2 linked regions of the Jeotgalibacillus aurantiacus genome follow. The protein of the gene in region 2 binds, or shares a complex with, the protein of the main gene of each other region. Links are inferred from orthologs where the notes say so. Each region holds a gene or a part of one and is shown on either strand. Other genes may lie near its edges. The genes, in order: H7968_RS01470 and H7968_RS14085.

Region 1 (3,028 bases), on a different replicon or contig from region 2:
CGACGGATTTGTTGTTACTCCGCTTAAAATGCCCCAGCTGTGTGCTTCTTTAATTTCTTCCATGTTAGCTGTATCGATAAAAAATTTCATCTTAACCCATCCTTTCTCTACTCTAATTCTTACTATTTACTGTACCTCGTCCGGACCCTCTAACCGGATTAAGGCATATTTCAAAATGAAACAAGCGCTTACATCGTTTGCAAAAAAGCTGACTCAAAAAACGTTGGACCGCGATGCAAACTGCAAAGCGGCCTGTCTGTTTATGAGTCAGCCCTCTTTTCAAACGACTCAATTTCTACCCCTCTGAAACTAAGTGTTTAAATCGTTATTATGCTTGGTTTGAAGAACCAAACTCACGCATTTTGCCAATAACCGTGTTCTTAATGGCTTCACGTGCTGGTCCTAAGTATTTACGCGGATCATATACTTCGCTGTCTGCAGCCAGTACTTCACGTACTACTTTCGCAGAAGCGATCTGATTTTCCGTGTTTACATTGATTTTAGCTGTTCCGTAAGAAATCGCTTTTTGGATATCTTTCGTCGGAATGCCTGTACCACCGTGAAGAACGATTGGTACACCTGTTTCGCGGCCGATCTGCTCCATTTCAACGAATCCAAGGTTTGGTTCACCTTTGTAAGGACCGTGAACAGAACCAAGTGCCGGCGCAAGCGTATCAATACCTGTACGCTCAACAAGCTCTTTACATTCCTTTGGATCAGCATAGATAACGCCGTCTGCTACTACGTCATCTTCCTGACCGCCGACAACGCCAAGTTCTGCTTCTACAGAAACACCTTTTGAATGTGCGTATTCAACTACGCGTGAAGTTACTTCCACGTTTTCTTCAAAAGGACCGTGTGAAGCATCAATCATAACAGATGTAAAGCCTGCATCAATCGCCTCTTTACATTTTTCATAGCTTGAACCGTGATCAAGGTGAATTGCCACTGGTACTGTGATGTTTAAGTCTTCAAGAAGACCTTCAACCATTTTCACAACCGTTTTAAATCCGCTCATGTAGCGTGCCGCACCTTCAGAAACACCAAGAATAACAGGTGATTTCTCTTCTTCAGCTGCCTGAAGAATCGCCTGTGTAAACTCAAGGTTATTCAGGTTGAACTGGCCTACTGCATAGCCCCCATCCTTTGCTTTGTTCAGCATGTCTGTCATTGATACTAATGGCATAATCGTTTTCCTCCTTAAAATGAATGGTTATTAACGCTCGCCTTTTTCAAGTTTACGTCAAAACCATTACTCTTCACAACCATTTTCCATAGTATCATATCAAACACTGAGCGATTTGACCATGCAGGAGCCCTATGTTTCTTAAATGTACATAAAAACAGGACCGGACACATCTTCATTCCTAACGGGCAACTTAATCGATTACCCGCGAACGCTACGCGTGTACAGTCCAACCTTCAATAACGATCAGGCATAACCCCTTACCCGACCTGAACATATGATCTTACGACTTTTCGAATATCCTCAATATCAAATGGTTTGGCAATATGAGTCAGTGCACCCATCCGCTTCGCTTCCTTGATCATATCCAATTCACCATAAGCCGTCATAATAATGACCCTGATATCTTCACGAATTTCCTTCATCCGTCTCAAAATCTCAATTCCATCCATCCCGGGAATCTTCATATCCAGCAGGACTAAATCAGGTTCTTCCTCAAGAAGTGCTAATGCCTCTGGTCCATTCGCAGCCTGAAACGTCTTATATCCCTCTTTATAAAGAACCTCATTCAGAAGAATCCGGATGCCGAACTGATCATCGACAATCAAAATTTTCTCATCCATTCTTACACCTCTTCATCAAAAGTATCCCAGTCAATTTTTGAACTCTCCCTCTGTATTATGGTACATTCAACACAAGTTGTACAGAATCCTCTTAAAGATTTTTACAGAATTTGTTTACAAGATTCGACAAACCCTTTAGGGGTATGGAAAGGCTTGATATGGATGTTAAAAATGTTTACAACACAGCTGACCGGCCTATTCGGGCGGCTGCATAGCAAGGAAGAAAACGAAATCGAAAACGCAGCACGCCTGCTCGCTCAGGCAAACGTCGGAGCAGGATCCATTTACGTTGCAGGCTTCGGTGAAATGGAAGGCGTCACAGCAGAAGCGCTCCGCGGCGAAGAACCTTTGACTGGCGCACGCGAACTTACCGGCGTTACTGAACTGACAACCGCTGACCGCGTACTGCTCGTAACCCGCCGCTCCACAGACCCGCAAGCGCTTAAGCTGGCGGCAGAACTCCAGTCACACGACATTCCTTTTGTGGTAATTGCAGGTAAAGTGAAGGACGCTGAAAACGATCTGGCTGTCTCAGCCGATTCATTCCTGAACACCCAAACCGTCCGCGGCATGCTGCCCGACGAAACTGGCGGACGCTTCGGATTCCCATCTCTGATGGCCGCACTGTATTTGTACCACGGCGTGAAGTTTGTGGTGGAAGAGATTTTGGAAGAATATTGAGCGGGACCCCTGCTGATGCAGGGGTTTTTTGTGGAGTGGGGCTGTATCAACGCGAGCCGGTCGCGAAAGGCTAGAGGCGCTGTGTGTGAAGGAGTCCGCGGAAGGCACAGGGCCGAATTCCTTCACTATCGACACTTATTCAGGCTTTCTAGAATTTAATCCCTTCTTTTGAAAAATTAATTCCTTCTTTCTAGAAAATGATTCCATCAAGCGCCCTCCAGATACAGTTAATTCCTTCATTCTCCTTTCGATTTCCTTCAAACGAGCTTACTTATTCCTTCTTTTCAAAATTTAATTCCATCACTCCAACAACCATCCCACCTCCCTAAATGCCCTTAACCAACAAGCCCTTCAGCTACATAACCCATTTTTCACCAAAATAAATAGCGCACCACCATCCAAACGGCTATAATAACCAAAAGGAGGTGAATGTAATGCAGAAACTCTACCAGCTTTCTAACTGGAAAACGTGGCTCATCGCTGTCCTGATCTTTGCCGGCTTTATTGGATTGATCCTGCCGAATGAAGCAGCCGAATC
Region 2 (3,185 bases):
AAATTCGAATTCAATAATTTTTACCGTATCGCCGTTCTCAGCACCGCGTTCGCGCAGGGCATCATCCACACCCATTGCACGCAGCTGACGCGCAAAACGGCGGATGGACTCTTCACGGCTGAAATCAGTCATCTTAAACAGACGTTCAATCGAATCACCTGTAATCACGAAGCTTCCGTCCGGATCACGTGTGATGACAAAATCATCCTGTTTCCCTTCGTGCTTATAAAGAACGCGGTTGATCGTTTCATCCTTTTCCGCTTCCTGAAGAGGGAATTCCGGCGTGCTTTCAATCAGATCAGCAACCGTGTAAAGAAGCTCTTTCAAGCCTTGACGTGAAATGGCTGAAATCGGGAAGATCTGAACTTCTTCGCCAACCTTTTCACGGAAAGCTTTCAGGTTTTCTTCTGCATCCGGCATATCCATTTTGTTCGCCACAACGACCTGTGGACGTTCCGTTAATCGGAGGTTATATTCTTTCAGCTCGTTATTAATCGTCAGATAATCTTCATACGGATCGCGCCCTTCAAGAGCTGACATGTCAACTACATGGACAATGACACGGGTTCTCTCAATGTGACGGAGGAATTGATGACCAAGTCCGACACCTGAGTGTGCCCCTTCGATCAGTCCTGGCAGATCGGCCATAACAAATGTACGGTTATCTTCCGTTTCAACCATTCCGAGGTTTGGTGCGATCGTTGTAAAGTGATATTCTGCAATTTTCGGCTTTGCAGCTGATACGACTGAGAGCAATGTGGATTTCCCTACACTCGGGAATCCGACAAGGCCAACATCAGCGAGCAGCTTCAGCTCCATCACAACATTGCGTTCCTGACCTGGCTCCCCTTTTTCAGAAAGCTCAGGTGCCGGGTTGGAAGGTGATGCAAATCGTGAGTTACCACGGCCACCACGGCCACCCTTTGCAATAATGGCGGTTTGTCCGTGCTCTGTCAGATCGGCAATCACCTCACCTGTCGCTTCATCTTTCACAACAGTGCCAGGTGGTACTTTTACGACCATATCATCAGCGCCGCGGCCGTGCTGATTTTTAGACATGCCGTTTTCACCTTTTGGCGCTTTGAAATGACGCTGGTATCTGAAGTCCATCAGTGTTCTCAAGCCTTCTTCTACGATGAACACAACATTGGCTCCTCTTCCGCCATCACCGCCTGCAGGTCCTCCCATCGGCACATATTTCTCACGGCGGAAAGCGACCATTCCATCGCCACCGTCTCCGCCTTTTACATATATCTTGACCTGATCTACAAACATGTATGAATCCTCCTATTTCTTGCTTTCAATTTCTGGGTTCTCATCACTAAACTTTACCTGTACTGTAAAGGATGTGCGTGAATCGCTAATCCATTCAACCTCTGCCCGGTCCGGTTTCGGCACAAGGGATGATGGAGGCTGCTGCAGTTCTCCCCCGTCAAATTCGACTGTAATTGAGAAACAGCCATCCTCTTCTTTTTTGAAAAATAAAGTAAAGTTCATGATCAACCGAGTCAGGTGCTGCCTGTTCAAGCGAGGCTGCACATGATTCAGCCCAGGAAAGCAGAACCGAATCAAAATGTTCCGGAATATTCATCTGATCCATAAATTCATACCCTATTTTAAGAGGACCTGTCCTATACCAGTTATACGTTAAAAGCCATTCAGCAAATCCCGGGACACCAAATGATGTCAGGTGTGCTTCCTGTCTGGCTTCAATGATAATATCATCAATAATTTTTCTAGCGCGGTCTACATTTGACAGCTCCAGGTTTCCCTTTATGATCTGCAGTTTATTAAGCCAGTCATGGCGGCTGTGCTGCAGAAGCTCAAGCTTTTGCTTTGAACGTTTCATCGGTCCCCTCCTTTGCCTGTCATGTTAACTTGTAGTCTAGTATATCAAAAGAATGACGGTACTTCTAAACAAAAAAAGAAACTCTGACCGAAAATGGCCAGAGTTTCTGGATGCTTACGCTTCCTGTGCAGCTGGATATACGCTGACTTTTTTCTTGTCGCGGCCCATACGCTCAAAGCGAACAACGCCGTCTGTCTTAGCGAAAAGAGTGTCGTCTCCTCCGCGGCCAACGTTTACTCCAGGATAAATCTTAGTTCCGCGCTGACGGAAAAGGATAGAACCACCTGTTACGAACTGACCGTCCGCACGCTTAGCGCCTAGACGCTTAGAGATTGAATCACGACCGTTCTTTGTAGAACCTACTCCCTTTTTCGATGCGAAAAATTGAAGATCTAATCTTAGCATGTACTCCACCTCCCACTATTTGAAGGTTATTTTAATGTATTGCCCGTATTCCTGTTGAATCGTCTCAAGTGAGACAATCATGCTTTCCATAATCAGCTGAACTTTACCGGCTTCAGCCTGATCCATATGCTGCGGAAATTCTACCCGGAGATAGCCGCCGTCTTCTCCCTGTTCAATGGCTGGTTCCACTGACGTAAGGCTGAATACAGCATTTACCGCACCAAATGAAACTGCTGAGGCACCGGCACATACCAGATCCTTGCCATGTTCGGCAAAGTCGGCATGTCCATCCATTTGAAAAGCGCTAATCATACCGTCAGAATTTCGTTCCACGATCACTCGTATCATAGAAACCCTTAAGCGTTGATCTTGCCGATTACAACTTTAGTGTAAGGCTGGCGGTGACCAAGCTTGCGGTGTTGATTTTTCTTCGGCTTGTATTTGAATACAGTGATCTTCTTAGCGCGACCCTGTTTTTCAACTTTAGCTGTAACTGTAGCGCCTGATACTAATGGGCTTCCTACCTTTACGCTGTCTCCACCTACGAAAAGAACTTTGTCAAACGTGATTTCTTCGCCTGCTTCAGCGTTAAGCTTCTCGATGTAGATCTCTTGACCTTCAACGACTCTGATCTGCTTACCGCCAGTTTCGATAATTGCGTACATTCCAATGCACCTCCTCAATTCACTCAGACTCGCCATTTGCCAGGTGGCTTAAAAAGCGCTTAAGACCTGTAATGAGCGGTTGTAGCACGGGTGCTACAAACAGTAACATATGAATACTATCACAATTGGAATCACGGTGTCAATGCGCTTTTCCGGATATTTCACATTTCATGACACAAATGGCCACCCGTTATTTACTGCATGATTTCATAATAGGGATGACTGTGTGACATTTCTTTAAAAGTAACGTCGATATTTAACTGGTC

Evidence for each region.
Region 1: the proteins of H7968_RS14085 (region 2) and H7968_RS01470 are in contact, whole or in part, in a solved structure (PDB 1F51), measured with the Bacillus subtilis proteins. The link is inferred for Jeotgalibacillus aurantiacus from one-to-one orthologs.

What each region holds. Positions count from the first base shown.
Region 1 is NZ_JACNMS010000001.1:312,082-315,109, forward strand. The notes cover bases 129-2,828. They hold H7968_RS01470 (response regulator), read right to left. Parts: upstream 1,810-2,828; coding sequence 1,447-1,809; downstream 129-1,446. Other genes in these bases: H7968_RS01465 (class II fructose-bisphosphate aldolase), read right to left, coding at 329-1,186; H7968_RS01475 (DUF2529 family protein), read left to right, coding at 1,981-2,490. In the rest of the region: fsa (fructose-6-phosphate aldolase), read right to left, coding at 1-90; H7968_RS01480 (hypothetical protein), read left to right, coding at 2,925-3,028. UniProt on the Bacillus subtilis protein: Key element in the phosphorelay regulating sporulation initiation. Phosphorylation of spo0B during sporulation initiation.
Region 2 is NZ_JACNMS010000004.1:247,220-250,404, reverse strand. What follows is about bases 142-2,998. They hold H7968_RS14085 (Spo0B domain-containing protein), read right to left. Parts: upstream 1,850-2,998; coding sequence 1,433-1,849; downstream 142-1,432. Other genes in these bases: rplU (50S ribosomal protein L21), read right to left, coding at 2,611-2,919; H7968_RS14075 (ribosomal-processing cysteine protease Prp), read right to left, coding at 2,270-2,602; rpmA (50S ribosomal protein L27), read right to left, coding at 1,964-2,254; obgE (GTPase ObgE), read right to left, coding at 142-1,275. Also shown: more of obgE, read right to left, coding at 1-141; H7968_RS14065 (ribonuclease E/G), read right to left, coding at 3,114-3,185. UniProt on the Bacillus subtilis protein: Key element in the phosphorelay regulating sporulation initiation. Acts on spo0A. Mediates reversible phosphoryl transfer from spo0F to spo0A.